DNA from 3 places in the Bacillus sp. BSL6 genome. Region 3 is predicted to be linked to each of the others. Evidence: predicted binding sites of a transcription regulator. Region 3 holds the regulator's gene; each other region holds the start of a gene.
The links. Region 3 encodes NrdR, which represses ribonucleotide reductase genes. Its sites were predicted from a motif close to AACACNATATATNGTGTT; they were not measured.

Region 1 (4,869 bases), on a different contig from region 3:
TCCACGCTTAATTTACGTGTTCTCGTATAATACAGACTCTTTAAGCCTTTTTTATGTGCATAGATGTAGTAACGTGCTAATTCACGTGTTGAAATATCACTATTAACGTAAAGAATTGTACTAATACCTTGATCAATATGTTCTTGAATTTCTGCGATTAAATCAATTAATTTAAACTGATTCATATCGTAAGAAGATTTATAGTACCAGAACGTATCTTTTGATAAATACGGCATTGGATAATATGTTGTCGCATTCGCATACGTTCTTGATTCGATTTGACTTACGATCGGCATTACGCTTGAAGTTGCATTTTGAACGTAACTGATCGATTGTGTCGGAGCGATAGCAAGACGATATGAGTTATATAAACCATTCTTCTGCACTTGCTCTTTTAAACTTGTCCAATCTTCTTTTGTTGGAATATGAATTCCTTCAAATAATTGCTGAACTTTTTCAGTTACTGGGCTGTAATCTGTCGTTTCATACTTTTCAAAGTATGTCCCATTCGCATAATCAGATTTATCGAAGTCTTTAAATGTTTCGCCTTTTTCTTTAGCGATTTCCATACTTTTCTCAATAGAGTAGTAATTTAACATCATAAAGAATGTACGAGCGAACTCTTTCGCTTCTGCACTTTCATAAGCGATTTTATTTTTTGCTAAATATCCGTGTAAGTTCATTGCGCCAAGCCCCACTGAATGAAGCTCATCATTTGCTTTTTTCACAGTTGGTGCATTCGGAATGATCGTCATATCAGAAACAGCTGTTAAAGCTTCCATTCCCGCATGAACTGCTTCACGAATTTCTTTATTTTCCATTACATTTACGATATTTAACGATCCTAAGTTACAGTTAATATCACGACGGATAATGTCATCTGTACCATAATCGTTAATTTCAGAAGTTTCTTGAAGCTGGAAGATTTCTGTCTCGAATGTTCAACCGAGTTCGCTACTCCTCAGTCCGTTGCTCATGCAACTGCTGTATGTCACCATACAGGACAGACTATATCATCACCTACAGCATTACCTGATTAGGTGCTCCGCTTTTCGAACGCCAATCGCTTGCGCTCTACTCCCATAAGGGATAGTCGTTAGGCTTTTACTTATCTTAATCTTTCAGAAAGTCTCTTATTACTTTATGTTGTCCCATAACTCTGCTATACAAAATAATAAGATACATTCTGAACTTTTATATTTTCATTCTAAGATAAGATTTAGCACGGTAGGTTACCTCAAATTTGAGGCTTTCCCCGTTTAACGGAGTTTTCGACTAGCATTTCTACTAGAAGGTGCTACATATTTAACACAAGTTCGACATCTTCACAGTTCCAATATCCTTCAGTGGATGTTGATTATTTGCATTTGATTTAAACATTAAATACGGATAACCAGACTCCAGCTGAATCATAGCAATTTTAATAAGCATATCACGTGCACTAATATCTAGCGGCTTCTTCTTCACTTTCGGATTGCTCATTAATTCATCGTACATTTCATCAATATCAATGTCATCTAAATGTTTTCCGTATTCTTTATACACCGTATAAGGCGCGAAAACATGGAAAGGTTCGTTTTTCTCAGCAAGCTCAAAGAACTTACTTGGAACGATAATTCCGATTGATAGAGACTGAATACGGCTCTTCTCATCGGCATTTATTTTTTTCGTATCAAGGAATTCAATAATATCCCAATGGAAAATGTTCAAGTATACTGCGCCAGCACCTTTTCGTTGGCCAAGCTGATTCGCATATGAAAACGAATCTTCAAGTAACTTCATAACAGGTACTACACCACTTGCAGCGTTGTCGATACCTTTAATTTGCTCACCACGTGCGCGTAGCTTAGATAAGTTTAAAGCTACTCCTCCGCCGATTTTTGATAATTGCATTGCAGTATTAATGTTAAAGCCGATTGAATTTAAGCTATCATCCATCTCTAACAAGAAACAAGACACCATTTCTCCTCTTCTGCTTCTTCCCGCATTTAAAAAGGTTGGTGTCGCTGGTTGGTAGTTTTGTTTGACAATCATGCTTGCGAATTGTTTTGCCTTCGCAACATCACCGCGTCCTAAGTATAATGACACAATTGCTACACGATCTTCATAGCTTTCTAAGTATTGTTTTTGATCATTTGTTTTTAACGCATAATCTTTGTAGAACTTAGATGCTGCCATATAAGATTGGAACTCGAAGTTTTCACCATAAGCGATGTTATATACCTCTTCTACTTCCTCCAAGTTATACTCGTCCAGAACGTTGTAATAGTAATCATGTTCTTTCATATACTCCATTCGCTCTGCCACGCTATTAAAATGAACGGTATTCTCTCTAGCTTCTTCCATAAAGACTTCTAATGCCTCTTTATCTTTATGAAGCTGATAAAAACCGTCCTGCATTTGCGTGATTTCATTATTCAGTTCAATGTGTCGCAATCTCCCGCACCCTTTCCTTAAAATATTCTACATCGTTATTTGTTCCTGATAACTCAAATTTTGATACAATAGGCACTTCATATTTAGCAGAAATTTTGTCAGCACTTGCACCGAACATGTCTCCCCAGTTACGATTGCCGCTTGCAGATACGCCTTTTAATTTTTCATTATTGCGCTCTAAAAATTCTAAAACACGTTCTGGTACATTGCCAAAACCTGTTGTATACGTAATTAAAATAAAGTCTTCATCTATTACTAGATCTTCACCAATTTGAACGGCCGGCATATTTAATTTGTGGATGAAACGCTTTACGTTTCCTGTCATAGAATCATATGCAACTAACATTTCCGACCCTCCCTTTTCAATCTATACTCTCTGTATGTTATTTCTTGATTTCTCTATATATTGTATTACGTTTCAAAATAAGACACAAGATATATGTATAAATTCTTTCTTTTTTTAACTTTTACTTTTCGACAAGACCGTCAATTTTTTTCAATACAATGACTATGAAACAACATTCTAAAACTCATGTCAATAAAGTGCTTTTCAAAAAAGTTGTCAACGAATTTAACCTTATTTTTAAAAAAGTTACCAATATATTTTGTCATAAAACGGCAAATGCTGGAGGAATATATTTCTCCAGCATCACGCAAAAAAGAACAGACATGAAACGATAATCTGTTCTAAAAAACGATTACATTTATCAATTTTACTTTATTAAATATTATACATATAGTTTCGGTTCGCGTTACATACTAAAAGATAGCTATTATAGAAAAAGATTATTATTATGGAAATTCAACTTATTTATGAAAAGATTATTCAGAGTGCTCAATACGCAAAATATCTTTTACAAATATATGATGCGGATTTTCATCTTTATCAATCATTGTACATACCGGAGCTTCTTCATCAAAGTATACAATCATTCCTTCTATGTACTGATACGTATGTTGAACTTGTACCGTTACTTTAATTTCTACAGCCTCTTCATATGCTCTTTTTATTTTCTGAAGCATTTTTGTGGAACACTTTCTTTTCTCTGGATACATGACCATCCCCATAAATCGGTTGCCAGCTCTATCTTTCCACATATAATCCCAATGCGGTAATATGCTTTGTTTAAAATCGCCCATAAGTCTCCTCCCCTATATTCTTCTAGTTACGAACGTGGCGTTTCTGAATATGTATAAATGACCTGTCCGCCGCGCTGTGCGTTACCAATGAAATGTTTAAAGTCTTCTCGATTTACTAAAACTTCTCTGAACGTATAAAATACATCTTTCGTAACAACATACTCCTTTATTTCACCATTTTTCAGCTGATCCAAAATTGTATTTGCTAATTCTTTATCCATGTATTTCACCTCTATGCAATATTTTATTTTATCTTATATTCTATAGGTCAACAACTGTAAAATTATCCAGATGCTATACCTTCATTTCATTTTCATTATTTTTCAAAAGATATCTCTTTAGTATATGTCCACTAAATATCATATACTAACATAGCTACTTCTCTATATCAAACATTTCGACATTCAATTATGCAAAGTTTCACACCGCTATGCTACAATATATGAATAGAACTAGGAGGGATACTATGATTCGGAAAGCAAAAAAGACAGATGCGAAACTGGTAGCACCTTTATTGTATAACGCTCTGCACGAAATTGCTGAAAAAATCACAGGTAGCACAGTTGAGACAGAAGTATTACTAGGACTTGAAACATGGTTCTCAAAAGAGAAAAATCGACTGAGCTATGAAAACTGTTTTGTATATGAGCAAGACGGGGATGCAGTTGGAGTTATTGTCGCTTATCACGGTAGTGAAGCAACAATGCTTGATGCACCAATCGTACATCACTTAAGAGAATTACATAAAGATGAATCGATTACGTTAGAAAAAGAAGCTGAACTTGATGAATATTACATTGATACTTTATCCGTTTCAAGTGTATATGGCGGAAAAGGAATTGGTTCTAAATTAATTGAAGCTGCTGAAATTTATGCAACTGAAAAGGATCATGAAAAGATCGCATTACTTGTTAATTTAGAAAACAAACGTGCCTATTCACTATACGAAAAACTAGGTTATAAAAAAGATCAAATCGTTATGCTTGTAGGCGAACCTTATGCACATCTCGTAAAACGATTGAACATCAAAATTTCTATATCTTAAAAAAAGCACACGATTTATATAAATCGTGTGCTTTTATGTTAAATTCGTATTTAATACATTTCCATTCATCGCCTCATGAAACGTATATGTTGTACATCCCCATGGCTCTCTGTGCAAAATAGGAGAACCAGACCATCCCATCGCTCTCAGTTCGGCACCAATCATTACATTCACATAATTATGACCTACAAGAGCAATACTTCCATGTACGAGAGCGTAACGATGTAATAAGTAAGCCGCTTGTCTCG
Region 2 (4,869 bases), on a different contig from region 3:
AAAACAGTTCTAGATAGACGATTCACTTCTATTCCAGCTAAAGACATAGCATTTTCTTCTGCTACCCCTACCACGCCATCCGCACGTTTCAGTAACGTCTTCGCGCGAGCTACTAACACTTTCGGGCTGAAAGGTTTCGTTACATATTCATCTGCACCTAATTCGAACCCTAGTAATGTATCATCCTCATCCGAACGTGCTGTTAGCATAATAATTGGTACTGCTGATTCTTTTCTAATTCGTCTACAAACAGACCATCCATCTATTTCTGGTAACATAATATCTAACATAATTAAATCAATTTCATGCTCTGCAAATAATTCTAACGCTTTTTTTCCGTCTTCTGCTTCGATTACTTCAAAGCCTTCATTGCGAAAATAATCGCTGACAATTTCACGTAATCTTCTTTCATCTTCAACAAGTAATACTGTTTTATTCATAATAATCTATCCCGCCTTTTTACTCTTTCAATCGAATAATACGTTGATTGGAGCTTCCGCGAAATGGAAGTGTTAAATCTTTTTTCTCGATTTCAAATCTTCCATCGACTAAAACATCCCCATAATGTAACAACTCTATCATATCATTATTTTGAGAACTCTGTATCTCTTCTAACGTATAACCTGTATACATCCATAGATTTTTTTTCAAATCTTTCACGATTTTTGCTACTTTTTTCACTTCAGCAGCTTGGAAAAATGGATCTCCACCTGAAAATGTTACATCAGTTAATGGATTACTTGCAATCTCTTTCACAATTTCTTCTACTGTCATTTCAGTTCCATTACAAATATTCCACGATTTCGGATTATGACAACCGAAACAACGATGCGGACAGCCCGCAAAAAATACGACTGTCCGCAACCCTTCTCCATCTACTACACTATCATGAATGATGTTCATCACTTTCATTTATGTTTCACCCGATCCATCTCTTCACTACGTTTCGCACTATTCCACTTCGACATATCTCCTACAAGATAACCTGTTATACGGCGAATTCTTTCTATTTTAGCCTCATCTTCATTTCCGCAGCTTGGACATTCATTTCCAATAACTCCGTGATAACTACAGCACTTACAACGGTCAACAGGATGATTAATTGAACCGTATCCAACGCCATGTTCTGCCATCGCTTGTACAATTTGTTTTAATGCCTTTTTGTTATGCATTGCTGCTCCATCTAGTTCAATATACGTAATATGTCCCCCGTTACATAGAGCGTGGAACGGGCCTTCTAAACGAATTTTATTTATCGCTTGCATGTTATAATAAACTGGAATATGGAATGAATTCGTATAATAATTATGATTTGTTATACCGCTAATCACGCCAAATTCTTCTCTATCTTTTTTCACAAACTTTCCTGATAACCCTTCTGCAGGAGTTGCAATTACCGAGAAATTCAGTTCATGTTCTTCTGTCGCTTTATCCATTCTATCTCTCATAAAGGAAATGATTTCATACCCGAGTTTCCATGATTCTTCATCTTCTCCATGATGCTTTCCTGTTAAAGCTACTAAACACTCCGCAAGACCGATAAAGCCAAGACTTAACGTCCCTTGCTTTAAAATGGATGCTACAGAATCTTCAGGCTGTAACTTTTCTCCACCGCGCCATACACCTTGTGAGTATAAAAATCGAAAATCTCTTGCTCGTTTCGTACATTGATACTCAAATCGCTCTAATAATTGCTTAATTCCTAAATCTAAATAATAATTTAACGCTTCAAAAAACGCTTCTTTTGAACCACTAATTAATGCTAATTTCACTAAATTAATAGATGTAAATGATAAATTCCCTCTTCCAATCGCCGTTTCTTCTCCATGTATGTTCGACATAACACGAGTACGACATCCCATGTAACATACTTCACTTTCCGGTCGTCCATCATAATGCACAGCATTAAATGGCGCATCTAAAAATGAAAAGTTAGGGAATAATCTTTCAGCCGTTGTCTCTAACGCTAATTCAAATAAATCATAGTTCGGATCACTTTCTTCAAAGTTCACACCTTTTTTCATTTTAAAAATTTGAATAGGAAAAATTGGTGTTTCCCCTTTACCAAGACCTGCTTGTGTCGCTTTTAAAAGTTGTTTAATTAAAAGTCTTCCTTCATTCGATGTGTCTGTTCCATAATTAATAGAAATAAACGGTACTTGTCCTCCGCCCCGACTATGCATACTATTTGAATTATGAATGAAAGCTTCACAAGCCTGATACGTATCATTTTCTGTTTCTTTCCACGCAAATTCTTCTATTTGTTCTTTCGTAAGCGGATATGACTGTAATCGTTTCTTATGTCTCTCTACTGTTTTTCTCACATATGGAGCTAAATCAACATCAAAGAGTGCAAACGATTGACCACCGTGCTGCATATTTTGATTCGCTTGAAAAATAATAGACGAAAGAGCCAATGCACTTTTAATGTCTTGCGGTTGTCTCATATGTCCATGTCCGGTATGAAAACCGTTCGCAAGCATTTGCGCTAACGGAATTTGTGAACAAGTCGTCGTTCCCGTCACATAAAAGTCTAAGTCATGAGGATATAATATATTTTCATTTATCGCCTTTTTCACTTGATCTGATAATAAATTTTCAACAGCATAATATTTCGCACTCTCAGATGCGAACGTTCCCATTACTCCCATTGGAGAGCGGCCATCTACATTTGCATTTTCTTGCATTAAATCTTGTTCATTGCCGTGGACAATCGTCTCAAACACTCTCATTAATTCTTCTCCACGTGTATTTTTTTGTAACATTTATAACCCTCCACCAATATGTTGTTGTCTTTTGATTAAAATGTTACTACATATAGTCTTATTGTTTCTGTGAGAAATGTAACATTCCTGTGAAATTTTTTGCACGAAATAATGAATTTTTCATTTACAAAAAAGAAATGTGCTCTTTACAAATGTATGGTACAATATACGGGAAAAACTCTTTTTACCCTTTATCAACACATTTGAATAAAGGAGACTGAACTTATGGTTACTACATATCTTTTATTTATCGTTGCCTACTTACTTGGCTCGATTCCATTTGCACTAGTCGTTGGAAAGATTGGTTATGGAATTGACATTCGTGAGCATGGAAGCGGTAATTTAGGCGGAACAAACACATTCCGCACATTAGGGAAAAAAGCAGGTTTTACCGTTACAATTGCTGACATTTTAAAAGGGACATTAGCAACAAGTCTACCAATGGTTTTCGGATTAGATATTCACCCACTATGGTTCGGGTTAGCGGCTGTTCTTGGACATGTCTATCCAATCTTCGCGAAATTCCGTGGTGGTAAAGCAGTTGCTACTTCTGCTGGGGTGCTATTATGCTACTCACCAGTTGTTTTTGCAATATTAGCTGTTGTCTTTTTCACCCTTTTATTTACAACAAGATACGTATCACTTTCTTCTATGGTAACAGCAGTTGTTGCTGTTATTGCATCCATTGTTAGCGGGGATAAAATCTTCATTATTGCGATGTGTTTATTAGCAGGTATGGTTATTTATAAACACCGTGCAAATATTGGACGAATTATAAATAAAACTGAACCGAAAGCAAACTTTTCAAAAAAGCAAAAATAAGATCGTAACCCACATAACGCAAAAAGAAAACGTGAAGCATATTAATAGCGTCTTTTTGCGTTATTTTTTATACTAAAGAAAAAGCAACATAATTTGGAGGAACTATACATGAATCTTTCCGTAACAAAAGAAGCAGCACAATGGTATAAAAACGAATTAAACTTACAATCAGGTGAAACACTACGCTTTTTCGTACAATACGGTGGTTGCAGTACTGTGCAAAAAGGACTTTCTTTAGGTATTCGTAAAGATGATCCTGCACATCCTGCTGTGCAAATTCAAGAAGAAGATATTAACTTCTTTATTGAAAGCGATGATGAGTGGTTCTTCGATGGACATAATTTAGTTGTTACATTTAACGACGGTGATGATTTCCCGCAATTTAATTATGAAAAATAAAAAAACGTGGCTTCCGCCACGCTTTTTTATTTTTTCTTGATTTCCTCATATTTCGCATACCACTCTGGATAGAACTTTTTAAATGATACAGGGCGGAACCCTTCTTTTTTTGCACAAATATTCGTTGTACTTGCAGTAATACAAAGTTCGCCATCACCATTATAAATTTCATATCCATATACAACGCGAAGCGGGCTCACTGTATCAACCCACGTTTTTACAATTGCTTTTTCACCGTAACGCATCGCTTTACGATAAGAAATTTGCAAATCTAAAACAGGAGAAATGATTCCTTCCTTCTCCATTTCAACATATGAAAACCCTAAATCTTGTATAAGTTTCGTGCGACCTAGTTCAAGCCACACTAAATAGTTTGAATGGTAAACAACACCCATTTGATCTGTTTCCGCATAACGGATTTCAACTTCATGTTCTGCTACAAACATATGTATTCGCCTTCTTTCACTTCTGCTACCTTGCATACATTTAATCATAATACAGTGACATCAAAAATAAAATAAAAATAGTGAATCTTTTACCGAAAGGAGCAAGCATATGATTCAAATTGTAACGGTTCGTAGCGGTGATAGCGTATATAGCTTGGCATCAAAATATGGATCAACACCTGACGAGATAGTAAAAGACAATGGATTAAATCCAGCTGAAACACTCGTTGTTGGTCAGGCACTAATTGTGAATACGAAAGGAAATAATTATTATGTACAGCCTGGCGATAGCTTATATCGAATCTCTCAAACATATAACGTTCCTCTCGCTAGTTTAGCTAAAGTGAATAATTTATCTTTAAAATCCATTCTCCATGTTGGCCAGCAATTATATATTCCAAAAGGGACGAAACGAGCAGTAGAATCCATCGCTTATT
Region 3 (4,869 bases):
GAACGTCGGTAAGTTTTCTAACATACGGAATTGCAAAATTGCACCGAGTACATCATCACGCACAAAGCTTGACATCGCTTCTGCTCCAATATCATCTAACATTAAAACTTGTACGCGTTTCACCGCATCAATCTTTTCCCCAATCGAATTATCTTGAATTGAACTTTTAATTTCACGTAAAAATTCAGGGAAATATACGAGCATTGAACTTATTTTCTTTCGAGCAAGCTCATTCGCAATTGCTCCTAATAAATACGTTTTCCCTACACCAAATTTACCGTACAAATATAAACCTTGTACTTTTTTACCAGGTTCATATGTACTTAAAAATTCATTGGCTGCACCAATTGCATCAATACGCGCATCTAAATCTGAAGGGTCTAAGTTTTCCATCGTTGCTTGTAAAATATCAGTCGGCATATATACACTCTGAACGAGCTTTTCATATTTCTTTCTTTCGTCATAGGCTACTTTTCTCACGCAACGATCGTATTGAATATCAATCATCTTCCCTTGGATAACGAGCTTTGGCTCATACCCTTGCAGCATGTTTTTACACGAACCTAGATCCGGACAATCCGCGCAACCTACACTTTGTCCAATATATTCGTATAATTTCACAAGACTGCGTTCAATCATAGACGTTGTTACTTCCCCTTTATGTTCGTCTATAAATTCTTTCACACGCGGATGTGCCATTACTTCCGCCTTTAATATTTCATATCTATTTTTAAAATTTTCATTTTCCATTAACTTTGCAAATGAATTTTGAATATGCTCCATTTTCTCACCTCAAAGAGCGTTCATTCTCTTCTATTAATCACGCTTATATTTTTTTAACACTTCTTCTAATCGTTTTCGTTCGTCCTCTAACGTACTTGCACCTTTTTCAGCACTTACATCTTTTTTCACAGTTTCTTTCTCTTGTTCTTTCGGCTCTTCTTTCAGCCAATCTGGTACCATTTCTTTTCGTACCGTTTTCTTCGACGTACGGCCTTTCTTCTTCGTCTCAGCCCATTCTTGATATTGACGGTTTTCTTCTTTCGCTAACGCCATTGCTTCAGCTACTGTGCCGACCTTTTTACGTGCCCAATGTCCAGCAATCTTCTCCACATACGTTTTCGCAAGTTTCATATCTGAGCGTAGCATAACGTAATAAATAAGTACATTCACAACACCTGGCGTTAATTTTTGATTGATCATTACATCTTCAACGATTTGCAAGTCAGCCTTCGTTGCCTCTGCACCGCCAGAGATTTCTTTCAATAGTTGCTTTGGTGAGATTTCCTCTAGCTGTTTGATTAACATCTCTTCTTGCGTAGAAGGCTCTTTTTCTTTCATCATACGTGCAGCGTGAGGCTGTACTCTTTCACTTAATACAGGTAACGCTTGGCCGTTTTCGAACTGATACCAATCACGCGCTCCTTTTCTAAGCCTTTCGATATCAATTGTCTGCAGCTCTGTCACCGCACCAAGAACGATATTTTGCATCGATAACACATCTACATCATACACGTAAGCAAGTGTAATGACACATTCTCGCACTTGATCTGTAATCGCCTTTTTAGGGACAAGAGCGGACAAGCCATCTACAAATAAGGAGAAATCAAAGAAATCATTCCAAACTTTCGGAGCGTCTCCCTTTTCATTACTTGGCATAGCTGTCGTTTTTGGAATACGAAGGTCTTCTTGCGCATGCTCAAGCTGACCTGGATTAAACGAACCAAACACATCATTAAAAGAACGCGTAACATTTTCATAAGATGCAAAATCAAATTCTTCTTCTAAGAAATAATGCTTTACTTGATTATATTTTGTCCGACTCAATCGATTGTATAAAAAGATACTTAAAACAATATCATCAAAAAACTGCTTTGGAGATAAAGGTGGTTGCAGCTCATATATAAACATTCGAATATCTTTTTCTTTCTTAATATATACTTTCAAAAGTCCAATTGCCTCTAACTTTACTCGTTCCTCATATACTTCGGGAAGCTGCATTTGCATGGTCACCATAAGGGAATGATGCGTATTCTCTTTTCCAAATACACGATCTTGTTCTAACTCTCCCCATAGCGTCATGTACAAGCTAAAAGCTCTACTACCTATTAACGGCTGATATAACATCGTTAACACTTTTCGGTCGTAATTATGCAATAACCCTTTCGCACTTACTTTATAACGATCAATCGGCAATAGCTCCATCCATGACTGTTTTTCCATTCTTGCTTTCCTTTCTCTCATCCAATCTTCACTATATAATTTATTAGCGAAAAAGAGCTATTAGCTTTCGCTTCTAGCTCTCTTATCTCATTACTTACGGTATGTAAAGAGAATACGATACAGATTCTACTCTCTTTCTTTTTGCAGTATATCTTTTAATTCTTCAATAAATACATTTAAATCTTTAAATTGGCGATATACAGAAGCAAAACGCACGTAAGCAACATCATCGATATCACGCAGTTCTTCCATAACAATTTCACCAATCATATCACTTTTCACTTCTGATATACCTAAATTACGAAGTTCACGTTCCACACTTTGAGTTACTTCTTCTAATTGTCTTAAAGATACTGGTCTTTTTTCACACGCTTTAATTAAGCCACGTAAAATCTTTTCTTTATTAAACTCTTCTCGTGTTCCTTCTTTTTTTACAACGATAAGAGGTGACTCTTCCACTCTTTCAAATGTCGTAAAGCGGCTTAAACAGCTTTCACACTCTCTCCTTCTTCGAATAGAGCGCCCCTCGTCTACCGGACGCGAATCTAACACTCTTGTACCATTATGAGAACAGGATGGACAACGCAATATATTCACTCCTTTACACTATACTCTTTATTTTTCTCTACTTACTTCATCTGACAATATATATACATTATTATATAACTCATTTTAACTCTCTTACCACTTTAAGTTTAAGCGCATTATTTTATCATCTCGTTTTTAAGAATACGATGATAGATGCGTTGTTAACTTATTCGTAAGAGCTCCATTTATTCAACTAACGAGTACATCATATTTTTCCTTTTTTATAAACTAAAAAAGAGGTGCATTATACACCTCTTTACATTTTAAATCAATTATGTTCTTTTTTAAAGAGCTTTTGTTTCTCTCTGCTTAATTTCGAAGCTACCAGTGCCTCGAGGAAGCTCGATGCTCTCACGCGTTTTCGCGTTTAAACCTTCTGCAATATATTCTGCAGCAACATTTGGATCAATACGATCCCCACAAGTATAAACATCAATACTTGCGTAACCGTGCTCCGGAAAGCTATGAATTGTTAAATGTGATTCCGAGATAATTACTACTCCACTTACACCTTGTGGTGCAAATTTATGGAAAGCAACCTCACGCACTTCAGCACCAGCTCTTAGTGCTGCATCCACAAATAATTGTTCAATATACGGCATGTCATTAAGCTTGTCGAAATCGCAATCCCAAAGTTCAGCGATCACGTGACGACCCATCGTATCCATAGTATCCATTCTACAGTTCCCCCTTGTAAATTTATTCTAACTGTTCGAATTGAAAACTAATTTGCAATTTGGCTTGCTCCACTACCACGGGGGAAAGTTAGTCCAGAGAGGTCCTAACCCTTTAAGTAGTGACTACGTACCTCAGCTCTTAAGTTTACGAGTGTTAGTATACTTTGTTTATTTTCATTTTGCAACAACAGTTTTTTCGATTTTCTGTCATATTTTCCTCTTTACTTTTCCCTAAAAAAAATAAATGATTCACAAATACAGTAACCCCAACGTTTCGTGGTATGTCCACTATCAAAAATATACTCCTATAATTTTTTTCCTTTTCAGAAAAAAATAAAAAAAAGAGGGCAAATATTCCACTTGCCCTCTCCCTTATTCACTTAAATATGTTGCACATTTTCTTGCTTCGCTAATTCGTCAACAACTAACGTTACAAGATCTACAACACGACGAGAGTAGCCCCACTCGTTATCATACCAAGCCAGCACTTTCACTTTACGATCACCCATTACCATTGTAGATAAACCATCAATGATAGCTGAGTGTGTATTTGTATTAAAGTCAATAGATACTAAAGGCTCTTCGCTGAATTCTACAATGCCTTTTAACGCACCGTTTGCAACAGTTTTGAATGCATTGTTAATAGCTTCCACTGTCACATCACGTTTTACATCTACTACTAAGTCAACAAGAGACACGTTTGGCGTTGGTACACGAAGTGCCATACCATGAAGTTTCCCATTTAAATGTGGAAGAACTTTTGCTAGCGCTTTCGCAGCACCTGTCGTTGTCGGAATAATTGATTGTCCGCAAGCACGTGCTCTTCTTAAATCTTTATGTGGATTATCAATATTTTTTTGGTCATTTGTATAAGCGTGAACTGTCGTCATTAAACCGTTTTCAATTCCAAACTGCTCATCTAACACCTTCACAACAGGCGCTAAACAGTTTGTTGTACAAGATGCATTTGAAATAACAGTATGTTTTGTAATATCTAATTGGTCTTCGTTCACACCTACTACAATTGTTACATCTTCATTTTTACCAGGCGCTGTTAAAATAACTTTTTTCGCTCCAGCTTCAACGTGAAGAATTGCTTTTTCTTTTGAATTAAATTTACCAGTTGCTTCAATTACAACTTCAACACCTAAATCTGTCCAAGGCAATTCCTTTGGATCGCGGTTGTTTAAAAGGCGAATCATTTTCCCATCAACTAATAAGTGATCTTCAAATGCTTCTACTGTTCCGTCAAACTTGCCGTGAACTGTATCATATTTAATTAAATGTGCTAACGTTTCAGATGGATAGCTTGCATTGATTGCTACAATTTCGAATGCGCTTTCTTTTATTGCCTGACGAAATACCATTCTCCCAATACGTC

Region 1: a site for NrdR is predicted at 2,832-2,849, ahead of nrdI (class Ib ribonucleoside-diphosphate reductase assembly flavoprotein NrdI). Genes of this name have one in related genera too.
Region 2: a site for NrdR is predicted at 2,808-2,825, ahead of RCJ96_RS18970 (anaerobic ribonucleoside triphosphate reductase). Genes of this name have one in related genera too.

What each region holds. Positions count from the first base shown of each region.
Region 1 covers NZ_JAVGCW010000002.1:359,045-363,913, forward strand. The annotation lists gene RCJ96_RS08075 (ribonucleotide reductase) at 1-926, opposite strand, end outside; partial or broken gene RCJ96_RS08080 (ribonucleotide reductase N-terminal alpha domain-containing protein) at 1,309-2,436, opposite strand; gene nrdI (class Ib ribonucleoside-diphosphate reductase assembly flavoprotein NrdI) at 2,423-2,782, opposite strand; gene RCJ96_RS08090 (hypothetical protein) at 3,259-3,576, opposite strand; gene RCJ96_RS08095 (hypothetical protein) at 3,603-3,797, opposite strand; gene RCJ96_RS08100 (GNAT family N-acetyltransferase) at 4,043-4,621, shown strand; gene RCJ96_RS08105 (histidine phosphatase family protein) at 4,655-4,869, opposite strand, start outside.
Region 2 covers NZ_JAVGCW010000005.1:432,915-437,783, forward strand. The annotation lists gene RCJ96_RS18960 (response regulator transcription factor) at 1-440, opposite strand, end outside; gene nrdG (anaerobic ribonucleoside-triphosphate reductase activating protein) at 460-912, opposite strand; gene RCJ96_RS18970 (anaerobic ribonucleoside triphosphate reductase) at 909-2,765, opposite strand; gene plsY (glycerol-3-phosphate 1-O-acyltransferase PlsY) at 2,991-3,587, shown strand; gene RCJ96_RS18980 (HesB/YadR/YfhF family protein) at 3,696-3,986, shown strand; gene RCJ96_RS18985 (acyl-CoA thioesterase) at 4,013-4,432, opposite strand; gene RCJ96_RS18990 (glycosyl hydrolase family 18 protein) at 4,542-4,869, shown strand, end outside.
Region 3 covers NZ_JAVGCW010000001.1:277,109-281,977, reverse strand. The annotation lists gene dnaI (primosomal protein DnaI) at 1-783, opposite strand, end outside; gene RCJ96_RS01645 (replication initiation and membrane attachment family protein) at 817-2,223, opposite strand; gene nrdR (transcriptional regulator NrdR) at 2,350-2,811, opposite strand; gene speD (adenosylmethionine decarboxylase) at 3,096-3,479, opposite strand; gene RCJ96_RS01630 (glyceraldehyde-3-phosphate dehydrogenase) at 3,869-4,869, opposite strand, start outside.